Regions from separate parts of the Delftia sp. PX-1 genome, predicted to be linked through region 3. Evidence: predicted binding sites of a transcription regulator. Region 3 holds the regulator's gene; each other region holds the start of a gene.
The links. Region 3 encodes HrcA, which represses chaperone genes, less so after heat shock. Its sites were predicted from a motif close to TTAGCACTCNNNNNNNNNGAGTGCTAA; they were not measured.
Positions count from the first base shown of each region.

Region 1: rpoH (RNA polymerase sigma factor RpoH) is a predicted target of HrcA. The motif match lies at 2,117-2,143, and genes of this name have one in related genera.
Region 2: groES (co-chaperone GroES) is a predicted target of HrcA. The motif match lies at 2,563-2,589, and genes of this name have one in related genera.

Region 1 covers NZ_CP184763.1:1,775,897-1,781,001, forward strand. The annotation lists gene ACN20X_RS08115 (sterol desaturase family protein) at 1-11, opposite strand, end outside; gene ACN20X_RS08120 (Bug family tripartite tricarboxylate transporter substrate binding protein) at 45-1,037, opposite strand; gene rpoH (RNA polymerase sigma factor RpoH) at 1,142-2,086, opposite strand; gene ACN20X_RS08130 (2,3-butanediol dehydrogenase) at 2,351-3,418, opposite strand; gene ACN20X_RS08135 (NAD(P)/FAD-dependent oxidoreductase) at 3,488-5,105, opposite strand, start outside.
Region 2 covers NZ_CP184763.1:5,907,516-5,912,620, reverse strand. The annotation lists gene ACN20X_RS27020 (aminotransferase-like domain-containing protein) at 1-384, shown strand, start outside; gene groL (chaperonin GroEL) at 493-2,136, opposite strand; gene groES (co-chaperone GroES) at 2,185-2,475, opposite strand; gene ACN20X_RS27005 (sigma-70 family RNA polymerase sigma factor) at 3,535-4,056, shown strand; gene ACN20X_RS27000 (FecR domain-containing protein) at 4,053-5,054, shown strand.
Region 3 covers NZ_CP184763.1:5,623,218-5,628,322, forward strand. The annotation lists gene ACN20X_RS25675 (CHASE2 domain-containing protein) at 1-1,501, shown strand, start outside; tRNA gene ACN20X_RS25680 (tRNA-Arg) at 1,591-1,667, opposite strand; tRNA gene ACN20X_RS25685 (tRNA-Ile) at 1,846-1,924, opposite strand; gene hrcA (heat-inducible transcriptional repressor HrcA) at 1,992-2,996, opposite strand; gene ACN20X_RS25695 (NAD kinase) at 3,027-3,923, shown strand; gene recN (DNA repair protein RecN) at 3,926-5,105, shown strand, end outside.

The DNA.
Region 1 (5,105 bases), 2.5 Mb from region 3:
GCTGCGGTCATGGGGGTGTCAAAGAGGGCACGTCACTGGGCGCATCATTGTGCGCGTATGCCCTGTTCGCGGATGATGCGGCCCAGCGTCGCCACGTCCTGGCGCATGCGCAGGGCCAGGCCTTCGGGCGAGCTGCCCACGGCCTGCCAGCCCTGGGCGGCCAGGCGCGCGCGCATCTCGGGCGAGCGCACGATCTCGCTCACGGCCTCGGCCAGCTTGTGCACATGGGCGGCGGGCATGGCCTTGGGCGCGGCCACGGCGTTCCAGATCTCCAGGTCGAAATCGCCCACGCCCAGCTCCTTGAGGCTGGGCAGGCCCGGCGCCAGCGGGCTGCGCGCGGCCGAGGTCACGGCCACGCCGCGCAGCTTGCCGGCCTGGACCTGGGCCATGGCCAGCGCGGGCGGCAGCATGGACAGCTGCAGGTCGCCGCCCTGGATGGCGTTGAACACCTGCGGGTAGCCGGGATAGGGAATGTGCTCGGGCCTGAGCGCGGAGCGGCTCTTGAGCAGCTCCATGCCCAGGTGGCCCACGGTGCCCACGCCGGGCGAGCCGTAGCTCCAGCGGCTGCCGGCCTGGGCAGCGGCCTCCAGGAAGGCCCGGCCCTCGGGCGCGCCGGCCGGCGCCACCAGCACCAGGGGTGCCACGCCGATCAGGCTGACGGGCTGCAGGTCCGTGACGGGGTCGTAGCGCACGGCGGGGTTGAGCAAGCGGGCAATCGTCAGGTTGCCGTTGATCATCACGCTGAAGGTATGGCCATCGCGCGCACGGGCCACCTGCTCGCCTGCAATGTTGCCGCCTGCGCCCACCTTGTTCTCGACGATGACGGGCTGGCCCAGGCGCTTTTCCAGCGGCTCGGCCAGGGCGCGCGCCGTGAGGTCGGGGGAGGAGCCCGCGGGAAAGCCCACGATCAGATGCAGGGGCCTGCTGGGCCACTGGTCGCCCGCCACGGCGGCGCAAGGCAGCAGGGCCGAAGCCAGGGCGGTGGCCAAGGCATTGGCGAAGAGGCGGCGTAGTGGCGAGATGGCGCTGGCGGGCATGGGTGCGTGGGGGCCGCAAAGGCTGCGGGCAATAAAAAACCCGGAGATTATCCGGGTTTGTCTTGAAGCGGCCTGTCAGCCCAGGCCGTCAGGCCATCAGGCCATCAGGCGAACTCGGCCAGGGCCTTCTTCATCTTCTTCATGGCAGCCACCTCGATCTGGCGAATACGCTCGGCGCTCACGCCATACACGGCGGCCAGCTCATGCAGCGTCATGCCGCCCGAGCCGTCATCGTTGACCTTGAGCCAGCGCTCCTCGACGATGCGGCGGCTGCGGTCGTCCAGCGAATCCAGCGCCATGGCAATGCCGTCGGTGGCCAGGTGGTCACGCTGGCGCGACTCGATCATGGCCGTGGGCTCATGTGCGCCGTCGGCCAGATAGGCGATGGGACCGAAGGCCTGCTCGCCATCATCGCTGGGCGAGGGGTCCAGCAGCACGTCGCCACCGGCTAGGCGCGTTTCCATCTCCATGACTTCTTCGCGCTTGACGTTGAGCTTCTCGGCCATGGCGTCGATCTCGCCGGAGGTCAGCGTGTCGCGCAGCATGGCGCCGTCCTCGGCCATGGCGGCGTCGGACTTCAGGCCCTGCTTCATGGAGCGCAGGTTGAAGAACAGCTTGCGCTGGGCCTTGGTCGTGGCGACCTTGACCATGCGCCAGTTCTTGAGGATGTACTCGTGGATTTCGGCCTTGATCCAGTGCATGGCGTAGCTCACCAGGCGCACGTTCTGATCGGGATCGAAGCGCTTGACGGCCTTCATCAGGCCGACATTGCCTTCCTGGATCAGGTCGCCGTGCGGCAGGCCGTAACCCAGGTACTGGCGCGAGATGGACACCACCAGGCGCAGGTGGGACATCACCAGACGCCCTGCGGCGTCCAGATCGCTGTGTTCTTTGAGCTTGCGGGCGTAGTCCTGCTCTTCCTCGAGGGTGAGCATGGGCAGGCGGTTGACCGCGGAAATGTAGGCATCCAGATTGCCCAGAGGCGGCACCAGGGCCCAGGGGTTAGCGGGCGCCAAGGTGGTCGCAATGGAGCCGGAGGCGTTTGTCATTGCAGAGTTCCTTTCTTCCATTCCTTCATATTAGCACTCGTTAGGATTGAGTGCTAAAGCCGAAGTTCCGCGGGTTTTTCAGTCGGTTGCAGAAATCTTCGGCACTGCAAAAGTCGCTTCTGGCTAGTCTGAGCGATTTTTGGAAACCCTGCTTGCCGGCGGGAGGCATGTGTCGGCCCCCGCCGGGTTTTGACCCCTTTGCGCCTGGCTCCGCCGGCGACCGGCACGAAGGATCCAGGTTCGTGCAGTCGCGGTGCCCAGCGGCTATTTGAACCGTGGCTGCACGATGATCTTCACCGCCGACTCGTTGTTGTGGATCAGCGTGTCAAAGCCCTGGGCCACCAGGTCATCGAGCTGGATGCGCTGGGTGATGAAGGGCTCGAGGTTGATCTTGCCCTCCTCGACCAGCTTGATGGTTTCCTGGTGGTCGTTGCAGTAGGCGATGGTGCCGCGCACGTCCAGCTCCTTCATGACCACGCTGTGCACGTTGATGGTGGCCGGATGGCTCCAGATGGACACGATCACCACCACGCCCGTGGCCTTCGTCGCGGCCACCAGCGTGTCCAGCACCTTGTTCACGCTGGTGCATTCGAACGACACATCCACGCCCTTGCCGCCGGTGAGCTTCATCACCTCGGCCACCACGTCCACCTCGGAGGGGTCCAGGATGTGATCGGCCACGCCCGATTCACGCGCCTTTTGCTTGCGCTTGGCACTGAGCTCGGTGATGACGACGGTCAGGCCCTTGGCCTTGAGGATGGCCGACAGCAGCAGGCCGATGGGGCCGGCGCCGCCCACCAGTGCCACATCGCCGGCCTTCGCTCCGCTGCGGGTGTAGGCATGGTGGCCCACGGACAGCGGCTCGATCAGCGCGGCCTGGTCCAGTGGAATGGCATCGGAGATGGGATGCACCCAGCGGCGCTTGACGGCAATGCGCTCGGACAGCCCGCCACCGCGCCCGCCCAGGCCGATGAAGTTCATGTCCTTGGACAGGTGGTAGTTGTCGCCCGGCCCCGTGGGCACATCGTCGGCCACGATGTAGGGCTCCACCACCACATGCTGGCCGACCTGGATATCGTCCACCCCTGCGCCCACGGCGTACACCACGCCCGAGAACTCATGCCCCATGGTGATGGGTGCGGACTCGCCCGAGATGGGATGCGGGTGGCCGCAGGGCGGGATGAAGATCGGCCCTTCCATGAACTCATGCAGATCCGTGCCGCAGATGCCGCACCAGGCCACTTCGATGCCCACGGTGCCGGGCTCCACCACGGGTTCGGGGATGTCCTCGATGCGGATGTCGCCCCGGTCGTGGAAACGTGCTGCTTTCATGATTGAACTTTCTGTTTTGCAAGGCTGGGTTGGCGGGCGGCACAGCCGCCCCATGGCGATTATTCGGCCTTACCGCAGGTGATGAACTTGCTGCAGGTCATAGACACGCACCGGCAGGCCTTCCTGCCGCGCCTTGAGCTGCAGCGCCAGGTACAGCGAGTAGTGGCGCGACTGGTGCAGGTTGCCGCCGTGGAACCACAGCGCCTCTTGCTGCGTGGGCTTCCACATGTTGCGCTGCTCGCCCTCCCACGGTCCCGGGTCCTTGGTGGTGTCCGAGCCCAGGCCCCAGACCTTGCCCACCTTGTCCGCCACCTCCTGGCTGATCAGGTCGGCCACCCAGCCGTTCATGGAGCCATAGCCGGTCGCGTAGACCACCAGGTCCGCCGGCAGCTCGGTGCCATCGGCCAGCACCACCGCGTTTTCCGACAGGTGGCTGATCTGCTTGCCCGCCTGCAGCTTGATGCTGCCGTCGATCACCAGATCGCAGGCCCCCACGTCGATGTAGTAGCCCGAGGCGCGGCGCAGGTACTTCATGAAAAGGCCCGAGTCGTCATCCCCGAAGTCCAGCATGAAGCCGGTCGCCTCCAGCTGGCGGTAGAACTGAGCGTCGCGCTCGCGGATGCGGTTGTACACCGGCACCTGGAAGTCGGCCATGATGCGATAGGGCAGAGAGGCAAAGATCAGGTCCGCCTTCCTGGTCGTCACGCCGCTGGCCACGGCGCGCTCCGAGTACAGGTCGCCCAGGCCGATGTCCATCAGCGAATCGGAGCGCACGATATGCGTGGACGAGCGCTGCACCATGGTCACATCGGCGCCGTGCTCCCACAGGGCCGCGCAGATGTCGTGGGCGGAATTGTTGGCGCCGATCACCACCACCTTCTTGCCCGCGTAGGCGTCCGGGCCATGGTGCTGGGACGAGTGCTGCTGCTCGCCCTTGAAGATGTCCTGGCCCTTGATCTTGGGCACATTCGCCTTGCCCGACATGCCGGTGGCGAACACCACATGCCTGGGGCGCAGCACCTGCGTCTCGCCATTGCGCTCCACGGTCACTTCCCATTCCTGCCGGACCTCATCGAAGCGGGCGTTCAGGCAGTTGGTGGACGGCCAGTAGTTGACCTCCATCACCTTGGTGTACATCTCCAGCCAGTCGCCGATCTTGTCCTTGGGCGCGAACACGGGCCAGTTGTCCGGGAAAGGCATGTACGGCAGGTGGTCGTACCAGACCGGGTCGTGCAGGCACAGCGATTTATAGCGGTTGCGCCACTGGTCGCCAGGGCGCGCCTGGCGGTCGATGACGATGTGCGATACCCCCAGCTGGCGCAGCCGCGCGCCCAGCGCAATGCCGCCCTGGCCGCCGCCGATGACGAGCACGAAAGGCTGCCTGTCGCGGCCCAGTTCCTGGGCCTCCTGCTGGCGGCGCTCCAGCCAGGTCTGGCGGCCACGCCGGATGCCGTGCTCGGCCCCCATCGGGCGGCGCGTGCCCATGGGTTCCTCATGGCCCTTGAGCTCCTGGGCGGCCGTCAGCAGCGTCCAGATGCGCCCGTCCCTGATGCGGACATGGCCGCCGCCGCGCGCATGGAGCGTGTCGATCACGATCCAGGCGGACACCACGCCATCGGCCTCCTCCACCGACTCGCGCTCGTCCAGCGAAAAGCGCACGGGCGCCGCGGCGTCCAGCTGCGCAGCC
Region 2 (5,105 bases), 280 kb from region 3:
TATCTGCGCTCGGGCCGCTATGCACCCCAGCTGGCCCAGGCCTGCGCCGAGTACGCGGCGCGCATGGATGCGCTGTGCTCGGGCATGCAGTCGGCCCTGGGCGAGCAGATCCGCTTCGTGCGGCCTGCGGGCGGCATGTTCGTCTGGGCGCAGCTGCTGCCGCCACAACGGCATGCGGGCGAGCCCGAGGCCCTGGCCCGGGCGCTGTTCACGGCCGCTGTGGAGCAGGGCGTGCTCTATGTGCCAGGCAAGGCCTTCTTCCCGGCCGAGGCGGCGCAGCAGGCCGGCCTGTGCATGCGCCTGTCGTATGCGGCGCCCACCGTGCCCCAGATCACCGAGGCCGTGGCGCGCCTGGGCCGGGCCTGGGGCCAGGCCGTGTCCTGAGGACATCGGCAACAGCGTTCATGCAATGAAAAAGGCCGCCCGAGGGCGGCCTTTTTCTTGCGGGGCAAACCGGGTATGGCGCAAGGCCTGCCCGGTTGCGGCGGGCAATTACATGCCCATGCCGCCCATGCCACCCATGCCGCCCATGTCGGGCATGGCGGGGGCGCCTTCAGCCTTGGGGGACTCGGCGATCATGGCTTCGGTCGTCAGCAGCAGCGATGCCACGGAAGCGGCGTTCTGCAGGGCCGTACGCGTCACCTTGGTCGGGTCCAGGATACCCATTTCCAGCATGTCGCCGTAGGTGTCGTTGGCGGCGTTGAAGCCGTAGTTGCCCGAGCCGTTCAGCACGGCGTTGACCACCACCGACGGCTCGCCACCGGCGTTGGCCACGATTTCGCGCAGGGGCGCTTCGATGGCCTTCATGATCAGCTTGATGCCGGCGTCCTGCTCGGCGTCGCCGGTCTTCAGTTCGCCCACGGCTTGCTTGGCACGCAGCAGAGCCACGCCGCCGCCGGCCACGATGCCTTCTTCCACAGCAGCGCGGGTAGCGTGCAGGGCGTCTTCAACGCGGGCCTTCTTTTCCTTCATCTCGACTTCGGTGGCAGCGCCGACCTTGATCACGGCCACGCCGCCGGCCAGCTTGGCCACGCGCTCTTGCAGCTTTTCGCGGTCGTAGTCGCTGGTGGCTTCTTCGATCTGGATGCGGATCTGCTTGACGCGGGCTTCGATTTCAGCAGCTTGGCCAGCACCGTCGATGATGGTGGTGTTTTCCTTGCCGATTTCGATGCGCACTGCCTGGCCCAGGTCTTCCAGGGTCACCTTGTCCAGCGCCAGGCCCACTTCTTCAGCGATGACCTTGCCGCCCGTCAGGATGGCGATGTCTTCCAGCATGGCCTTGCGGCGGTCGCCGAAGCCAGGAGCCTTGACAGCCACAACCTTCAGGATGCCGCGGATGGTGTTGACCACCAGCGTTGCCAGGGCTTCGCCTTCGACGTCTTCTGCAATGATCAGCAGGGGACGGCCGGCCTTTGCCACGGCTTCCAGCGTGGGCAGCAGGTCGCGGATGTTGCTGATCTTCTTGTCGAACAGCAGCACGAAGGGGTTGTCCAGCAGGGCAACCTGCTTTTCGGGGTTGTTGATGAAGTAGGGCGACAGGTAGCCGCGGTCGAACTGCATGCCCTCGACGACGTCGAGTTCGTTGGCCAGCGACTTGCCTTCTTCAACGGTGATCACGCCTTCCTTGCCGACCTTGTCCATGGCTTCGGCAATGATGCTGCCCACGGATTCGTCGGAGTTGGCGGAGATCGAGCCGACCTGGGCGATTTCCTTGGAGGTGGTGGTGGCCTTGGATTGCTTCTTCAGCTCTTCCACCAGGGCGGCGACAGCCTTGTCGATGCCGCGCTTGAGGTCCATGGGGTTCAGGCCGGCGGCCACGTACTTGATGCCTTCGCGGACGATGGCCTGTGCCAGCACGGTGGCGGTGGTCGTGCCGTCACCGGCGATGTCGTTGGTCTTGGAGGCCACTTCCTTCACGAGCTGGGCGCCCATGTTCTGCAGCTTGTCCTTGAGTTCCACTTCCTTGGCGACCGACACGCCGTCCTTGGTCACGGTGGGGGCGCCGAAGGAGCGCTCCAGCACCACGTTGCGGCCCTTGGGGCCCAGCGTGACCTTGACCGCGTTGGCCAGGATGTTCACGCCTTCAACCATGCGGGCGCGTGCTTCGCCGCCGAAAACTACGTCTTTTGCTGCCATTTCAATTCTCCGGATTCAGTTGGAAAGTGCGGTTTCGAAGCGCGTGGATTACTTTTCGACGACCGCGAACAGGTCGTCTTCCTTCATCACCAGCAGTTCGTCGCCATGGACCTTGACGGTCTGGCCGCTGTACTTGCCGAACAGAACGCGGTCGCCGACCTTCACGTTCAGGGCGATCACTTCACCCTTGTCGTTCTTCTTGCCGGGACCCACTGCCAGCACTTCGCCCTGGTCGGGCTTCTCGGCGGCGTTGTCGGGGATCACGATGCCCGAAGCCGTCTTGGTTTCGTTTTCGAGGCGCTTGACGATCACGCGATCGTGCAGGGGACGCAGGTTCATACCAACTCCTAAATCATCAACAAAGTTGAAACAAAGACTTGCCGGCCCGGCGGGCCGGCATTCGAAGCAATGTGGGACAGAGGATTGTTAGCACTCATACCCAACGAGTGCTAATAATAAGGCAATTCGGCCAGGTTTCAAGGGGTAGGGCCGGATGTGCCGCAAGACGGCACATCCGGCGCGGAGTGCGGAACGCCACTGATCTTTAGTTTTTTCGGGGCGCGCCCGCGCTGGCCAGCGGCGAAGCGCGGCCTGCAGGAGCACACAGAACTTCCGGCGAAAGGCTGTCGCTGAATCACCATGCAGCCTTGCGGGCTGTGACCTAACGTCGCATCGAAGGCGCCCTGGCCGTGGTGCTGAGCGCACCCAAGATCAGCCAGCCGTGCAGACTGACTGCCCTTGATTAGGCGCGAACGAGACCGAGGCCTCGTCTGGTGACCTCTGTGGTCAGAGGGAGAAAAGCTCCGCCTTCGTGGCACGATGACGGGCCAGTCCTAAAGGGGAGCTTCACCAGGTCGGGTGCGGATGAGGAGCGAAGCATCTGGCGATGCCGCCAGCCCTGAAGCTTGGATGACCACCATGTGGCTGCAACTGATAGGTCACGAGGTGGCCGTGAGCAGCAGCAATCGCTGCGGAGCAGTTGGCAACTGCAGACTTTCTAACGATGGCCTCAGGCTGATCTACGCCCTTCACTGTGCAAAGCGAGAGTGACAGGGACGACCAACACCTGCCGTTGAAGGCTTCCATTGTTGGACGACCGCTTCACCGTTTGGAAGTGGCCAGTCGATTCTTCGGTGCGCCGTGCCTCGCCTCGAAGGCCCCATTTCGCGCTGCACCGCTGATTCCTGTCTACTCAATGCCGTCGCTCCGACTGGTTTCAACGAAGGTGGCATCAGCCCACGATGGTGCTCGCGCCGAGCGTCCGCACTCAGGCGTTGATGCGCAGGTTGGTGCAATGACGATGTAGGATTTGGATACAATGAAAATAAGAAGCATTCTTGTTTGCCGCTGCATATTGCCCCGGTGCCTTTCCTCCTGCTTCACTCGTGCCGCTTTCCCATGCCCGCCGCCGACCGCGCCCTTGTTCCCGATGTCGCCACTCTCTACTCCGACCACCACGGCTGGCTGCTGGGCTGGCTGCGCAAGCGCCTGGGCAATGCCTTTGATGCGGCCGATCTGACCCAGGACACCTATGTGCGCCTGCTGGGCCGCAGCGGCGCCGAGATCCAGGCCATTCGCGAACCGCGTGCCCTGCTGATGACCATTGCCCAGGGTCTGGCCGCCAACCTCTACCGCAAGCGCTGCGTGGAGCAGGCCTATCTGGACGCCCTGGCCCTCATGCCCGAGGCCGTGGCCCAGTCCCCCGAGCACCGCGCCATCGTGCTGCAGACCCTGGTCGAGGTGGACCGCCTGCTGGCCCTGCTCCCACTGCCCGTGCGCCAGGCCTTTTTGCTGTCGCAGATCGACGGCATGAGGCAGGCCGACATCGCGGCTGAACTGGGCCTTTCCGTGCCCACCGTGCGCCGCCATATCGCGCGGGCCGTGGTGCAAGTCTGCTTTCTGGACGACGACGGCGCATGAGCCTGCCCATTCCTCTTGCGGTGCGCGAGCAGGCCGCCGAATGGCTGGTGGAGCTGCAGTCCGATGATCACAGCGCCGGCACGCGCGAGATGCTGGTGCAGCGCCTGCAGCACTGGCGCGAATCCCATCCCGACCATGAGCGCGCCTGGCTGCGCATAGAGGCCATGGGCGCACGCCTGCAGCCGCTGTCCGGTACGCCGGCCAGCGTGGCCCTGGCCCAGGCCGCGCGCACGGCACGCGGGCGCGGGCGGCGCTTGGCGGTGCGCAGCCTGGTCGTGCTGCTGTTCACGGGCGCGGGTGCCGGTGCCGTGGCATGGAGAGGTCCGGCATCCTCGGGCGACTGGCTGGCCGGCCTGGGGGCGGACCTGCGCACGGGCACGGCCCAGCGGCGCAGCCTGCGCCTGCCGGACGGCACCCAGCTGCAGATGAATGCCGACAGCGCGGTCGACCTGGATTTCAGCCCGCAGCAGCGCCTGGTGCGCTTGCGCGGCGGCGACATCGAGGTGGCCACGGCCCAGGGCCTGAAGGATAGTGCGCCGCCCTTGCTCGTCGAAACCCGCCATGGCCGCATACGTGCCCTGGGCACGCGCTTCGTCGTGCGCCAGCGCGGCCAGGGGCCCAGCCGGGTTGCGGTCTTTGAAGGCGCCACGGAGATCGCGCCCCGCGAACGGCCCGGCCACCTCCATCTGCTGCAAACAGGCCAGCAGGCGCAGTTTGACGCTCAGGCCACCACGCCGGCCGGGCCCGCCGATCCGGCCCTGGCAGCCTGGACGCGCGGCATGCTGGTGGCCCAGGACATGCCGCTGGCCGAGTTCCTGGACCAGCTGTCGCGCTACCGGCCCGGCCACCTGGGCTGCGATGGCGCCGTGGCGCAGCTGCCCGTCAGCGGCACCTATCCGCTGGCCGACACCGACCAGGTGCTGGCCATGCTGCTGGCCACCCTGCCGGTGCGCCTGCGCACGGCTACGCGCTACTGGGTGGTGGTCGAGCCGGCCTGATTTCCTGGCTCTTGTCGATCCTGGCTGATCGCTTTTCGCGTCTCGCGGGGC
Region 3 (5,105 bases):
GCGCCCCATCTCCAGCGTGGAAATGCTGGCCCATGTGCTCAACGGCAGCCTGCAGGGCTCGCACGTACACCGCGCTTCGGCGGGGCTGGACCGTGCGCTCAACACCGCAGCCGTGCTGCTGGCCCTGCTGGCCCTGGCCTGGCTGGGCCCTTCGGGCGGCATGCTGGCCTGCGCGCTGCTGGCCCTGGCCTGCCTGTCGCTGGCCGGGCTGGCACCACGCATCTGGCAGGTGCAGACGGCCCCTGCCGCAGCCCTGCTGGGCCTGGCCCTGGCCTATCCGCTGTGGAGCTGGCTGCGCCTGCGCGCCGCCGCCCGCTTTCTGGCGCTGGAACTGCGAGACCTGCAGGGCCAGGGCCTGCCCACCGCGCTGCGCCTGGGCGGCGACCTGCTGGACCAGCGCATTGCCGCCGTCGAGCAGGCTTCGCGGCAACTGCGCGCCCTGCACCATTTCGTCAGCGAAAGCCTGCGCCAGCTGCCCTCGCCCACCTTTGTCTGCGACCGCCAGGGCCATGTGCTGCTGGCCAATGCCGCGGCCCATGCCTATGCGCGCAGCCTGGATCACGACCTGCGCGCTGGCGACTCCCTTCCCAGGCTGCTCGATGGCCTGCAGGCGCTGGACACGGCGCCCGGCCCGCAAGCCGGCAGCCCGCTGCTCACGGCCAGGGCGCTTGCCGCCGGCGGCCTGCCGCTCAGCAGCGAGGGGCGCGACGGTCGCGGCCGCAGCCTGATGCTGCTGGTCCAGGCCTTCGAGGCTCCGCCCACCGCAGGCTGGCTGATCACCCTGGTCGATATCAGCGATCTGCGCAGCGCCCAGGCCCAGCGCGACCAGGCCATGCAGTTCATCTCGCACGACATCCGGGCGCCCGTGGCATCCATCATCACCTTGCTGGAGATGCAGCGTGGTTCCGTACAAGCGCCCGACCTGGGCATGCTGCTCCCGCGCATCGAAGGCTATGCCCAGGCCTCCCTGCAGCTGGCCGACGATTTCGTGCACCTGGCTCGTGCCCAGCAGCAGGCGCTGCGCCAGCAGCAGCTGGACCTGGGCCTGGTGCTGGACCAGGCCGTGGAAAGCTGCTGGGCCCAGGCCAGCGCCGCCCATGTGCAGCTGGAATTCAGCCTGCCCGAGCAGGAATGCCCCGTGCTGGGCGACCCGGGCATGCTCCACCGCGCAGCCGTCAACCTGATCGGCAACGCCATCAAGTACGGAGCGCACGGGCAACCGGCAAGCGGCGCCACGGTGCAATGCCTGCTGCTGCAGGACGCCGGCCATTGCCGCATCGCCATCCGGGACCACGGACCCGGCATGGATGCGCAGGCCGTCGCCCGCCTGAGCCAGCCCTTCGAGCGCCTGGACCACCATCAGCACCTGGACGGCGCAGGCCTTGGGCTGGCCTTTGTCCGCACCGTGGCTGCCCGCCATGGCGGGCAGCTGCAGATAGAAAGCGCGCCAGGCCAGGGAAGCACCTTCAGCATCGTGCTGCCGAAGGCGCAGCAAGCCTGACCGGGGGTGTCATCCCAGCGGATCCCAGCGGATGGCCCGTGAAAACGAAAAAGCCCTGAAGTCTTTCAACTTCAGGGCTTTGCGTTTTTTGGTGCGGCTGGCAGGAATCGAACCCACGACCCCTTGGTTCGTAGCCAAGTACTCTATCCAGCTGAGCTACAGCCGCAACGCTTCGCATTGTAGCAGCGGGTTTTGGAGCTTCCAGGCAAAAGCGCCATATTTCTGCAAAAAACCTGGAAGTCGCATTCAATGGCAGCCAGGCGCAGCCATGCCAGCCGGCAGCGTCGCTCCCAGCAAAAAAGCCTGCCGCCCGGAAAGGCGGCAGGCTTTTTCATACCAATGGATGGTAGGGCCTCCCAGAGTCGAACTGGGCACCAACGGATTATGAGTCCGCTGCTCTAACCAAGCATGAGCTAAGGCCCCTGATTCACCAAGGCAGCACGGATGCAGTCCATGGCAAACAACTATTGTAGAGCCTAACCCGCAGGACTCAGCGCTTGTGACTCAGCGCATTGCTGACGAGCTTGGAGGTGATGTCCACGATCTGGATCATGCGGTCATAGTGCATGCGGGTGGGCCCGATCACGCCCAGCGTGCCCACCACCTTGCCATCGAGCTCGTAGGGCGCGCTGACCACGGACAGCTCCTCGAAGGGCACGACCTGGCTTTCGCCCCCGATGTAGATGCGCACACCTTCGGCCTGGCTGGAGAAATCCAGCAGTCTGAGGATCTGGGTCTTTTGCTCGAACAGGTCGAAGGCGCGGCGCAGATTGCCCATGTCGCTGGAGAAATCGCTGACCGACAGCAGGTTGCGCTCGCCCGCGATGACCACGTCCTCCTGGGCACTGGTCATGGCCTCCGTGCCCACGTTGACGGCTGCCTGCATGAGGGTGGCCACCTCGCCGCGCAAAAGCTCGACCTCGCCCTTGAGGCGCTCGCGCACCTCTTCCATGGCCAGGCCTGCGTAGTGGCTGTTGAGAAAGTTCGATGCCTCGATCAGCTGAGAGGCCGAGTAATCCACGTCGGTGAAGATGACGCGGTTTTGCACGTCACCGTCGGGCGAGACGATGATGACCAGAAAGCGCCGCTCCGACAGTCGCACGAATTCGATGTGCTTGAACACCGAGGTGCGGCGAGGCACCAGCACCACGCCCACGAACTGGGAAAGGCTGGACAGCAGATTGGCGGCGTTGGCGATGACTTTCTGCGGCTGCTCGGGCACGAGCTCGGGCGTCACGATATCTGCACGGTCCGCCGTGAGCATGGTGTCCACGAACAGCCGGTAGCCCCGGGCGGTCGGAATGCGGCCGGCCGAGGTGTGCGGACTGATGATCAACCCCAGGTCTTCGAGGTCAGCCATCACATTGCGTATCGTGGCAGGCGACAATTCAAGCCCCGACGCACGCGACAGGGTCCGCGAGCCCACAGGCTGGCCGTCAGCGATGTAACGCTCGATCAGCGCTTTGAGCAACAACTTGGCACGTTCGTCGAGCATGTGATGATTTTAATGATGTAATTTCCAGAAATGACGTCCACGTTTCGCCACGTTGCCTTGATCGGGAAGTACCACGCTCCCAGCGCAAGCGCCCCGTCCGAGAATGCCAGCAACGCGCTCGAGCGCATTGCGGACTTCCTCAGGCGCCAGGGCTGCGAAGTCGTGCTTGATACCCAATCGGCCCTGCACGCAGGGCTCACAGACTACCCCACCCTCGATGTCGATGGCCTGGGCAGGCATTGCGACCTGGGCCTGGTCGTCGGCGGCGACGGCACCATGCTCGGCGTGAGCCGGCACCTGGCGCAATACGGAACGCCCCTGATCGGGGTGAACCAGGGCCGCCTGGGCTTTGTCACCGACATCGCGCTGGAGGACTTCGAGGCCACGCTCACCCCCATGCTGCAGGGCGAGTACGAAGAGGACCTGCGTCCCCTGATGTGCGCCCGCGTGATCCGCGAGGGCGAATGCGTGTTCGAGGCCCTGGCCATGAACGACGTGGTGGTCAACCGCGGCGGCACCTCCGGCATGGTGGAGTTGCGCATCGAGGTCGGCGGCCGCTTTGTCTCCAACCAGCGCGCCGACGGCCTGATCGTGGCAACGCCCACGGGCTCCACGGCCTATGCGCTGTCCGCCGGCGGGCCGATGATGCATCCGTCCATCCCCGCCTGGGTGATGGCACCCATTGCGCCGCACAACCTGTCCAATCGCCCCATCGTGCTGTCCGATGCCAACGAGGTCACGATCGAAGTCGTGGCCGGGCGCGATGTCAGCGCCAATTTCGACATGCAGTCGCTGGCCTCGCTGCAGCACGGCGACCGCATCCTCGTGAGCCGCGCCCACCACAGCGTGCGCTTTCTGCACCCCAAGGGCTGGAACTACTTCGCCACGCTGCGCAAGAAACTGGGCTGGAACGAGGGAGGCGCCTGACCATGGCGCTCAAGCGCATCGTGCTGCGCGACTTCGTGATCGTGCAGGCCCTGGATCTGGACTGGCATGCGGGCTTCACCGTGCTGACCGGCGAGACCGGCGCCGGCAAATCCATCCTGATCGATGCATTGCAGCTGGCCCTGGGCGCCCGCGCCGACGCCGACGTGGTGCGCGAAGGCTGCCCCCAGGCCGATATCTGCGTGGAGTTCGACGGCTGCGCGCGGCTGCGCCCCTGGCTGGAGGCGGCAGGCCTGGCCTGCGAGGACAACAGCCTGCTGCTGCGGCGCACGGTGGACACCCAGGGCCGCAGCCGCGCCTGGATCAACGGCACGCCGGCCACGGCCACGCAGCTGCGCGCCCTGGGCGAGCAGCTGATCGACATCCACGGCCAGCATGCCTGGCAAAGCCTCACGCGACCCGACGCAGCACGCGCGCTGCTGGACGCCTATGCAGGCATAGACAGCCGCGAGGTCCAGGCCTGCTGGAGCCGCTGGAGCCAGGCACGACAAGCCCTGCAGCATGCGCAATCCGCCCAGGACAGCCTGCAGCGCGAACGCGAACGGCTGCAGTGGCAGATCACCGAACTCGACAAGCTGGCCCCGCAGGCCGACGAGTGGGACGAGCTCAATGCCCAGCACACGCGCCTGTCGCATGCCCAGACCCTGATAGACACCGCCCAGACCACGCTGCAGATGCTGGAGGACGACGAGGCCGGCGTGATCACTCCGCTGGGCCGCGCCAGCCATCTGATACAGAACCAGGAACACCTGGAGCCCGAGTTCCAGAACATCGCCGACGTGCTGGCCTCGTGCACGGCCCAGGTGCAGGATGCGCGCCATTCGCTGCAGGCCTATCTGCGCCGCGCCGACCTGGACCCCGAACGCCTGGCCGAGCTGGATGCACGCCTGTCGCTGTGGATGCAGCTGGCGCGCCGCTACCGCCGCACGCCCGATGAGCTGCCGGCACTGCTGGCCGGCTGGCGCCAGGAGCTGCAGCAGCTGGACGCCGCCGTGGACATCGAGGCCCTGCACGCTGCAGAGCAATCCGCGCAGCAGCACTACCAGGCCAGCGCCCGGGTGCTGTCGCAGCAACGCGCCCTGGCTGCGCCGCGCCTGTCGCGCGCCATCACCCAGGCCATGCAGGGCCTGGGCATGGAAGGCGGCCTGTTCGAGGCCGCCCTGT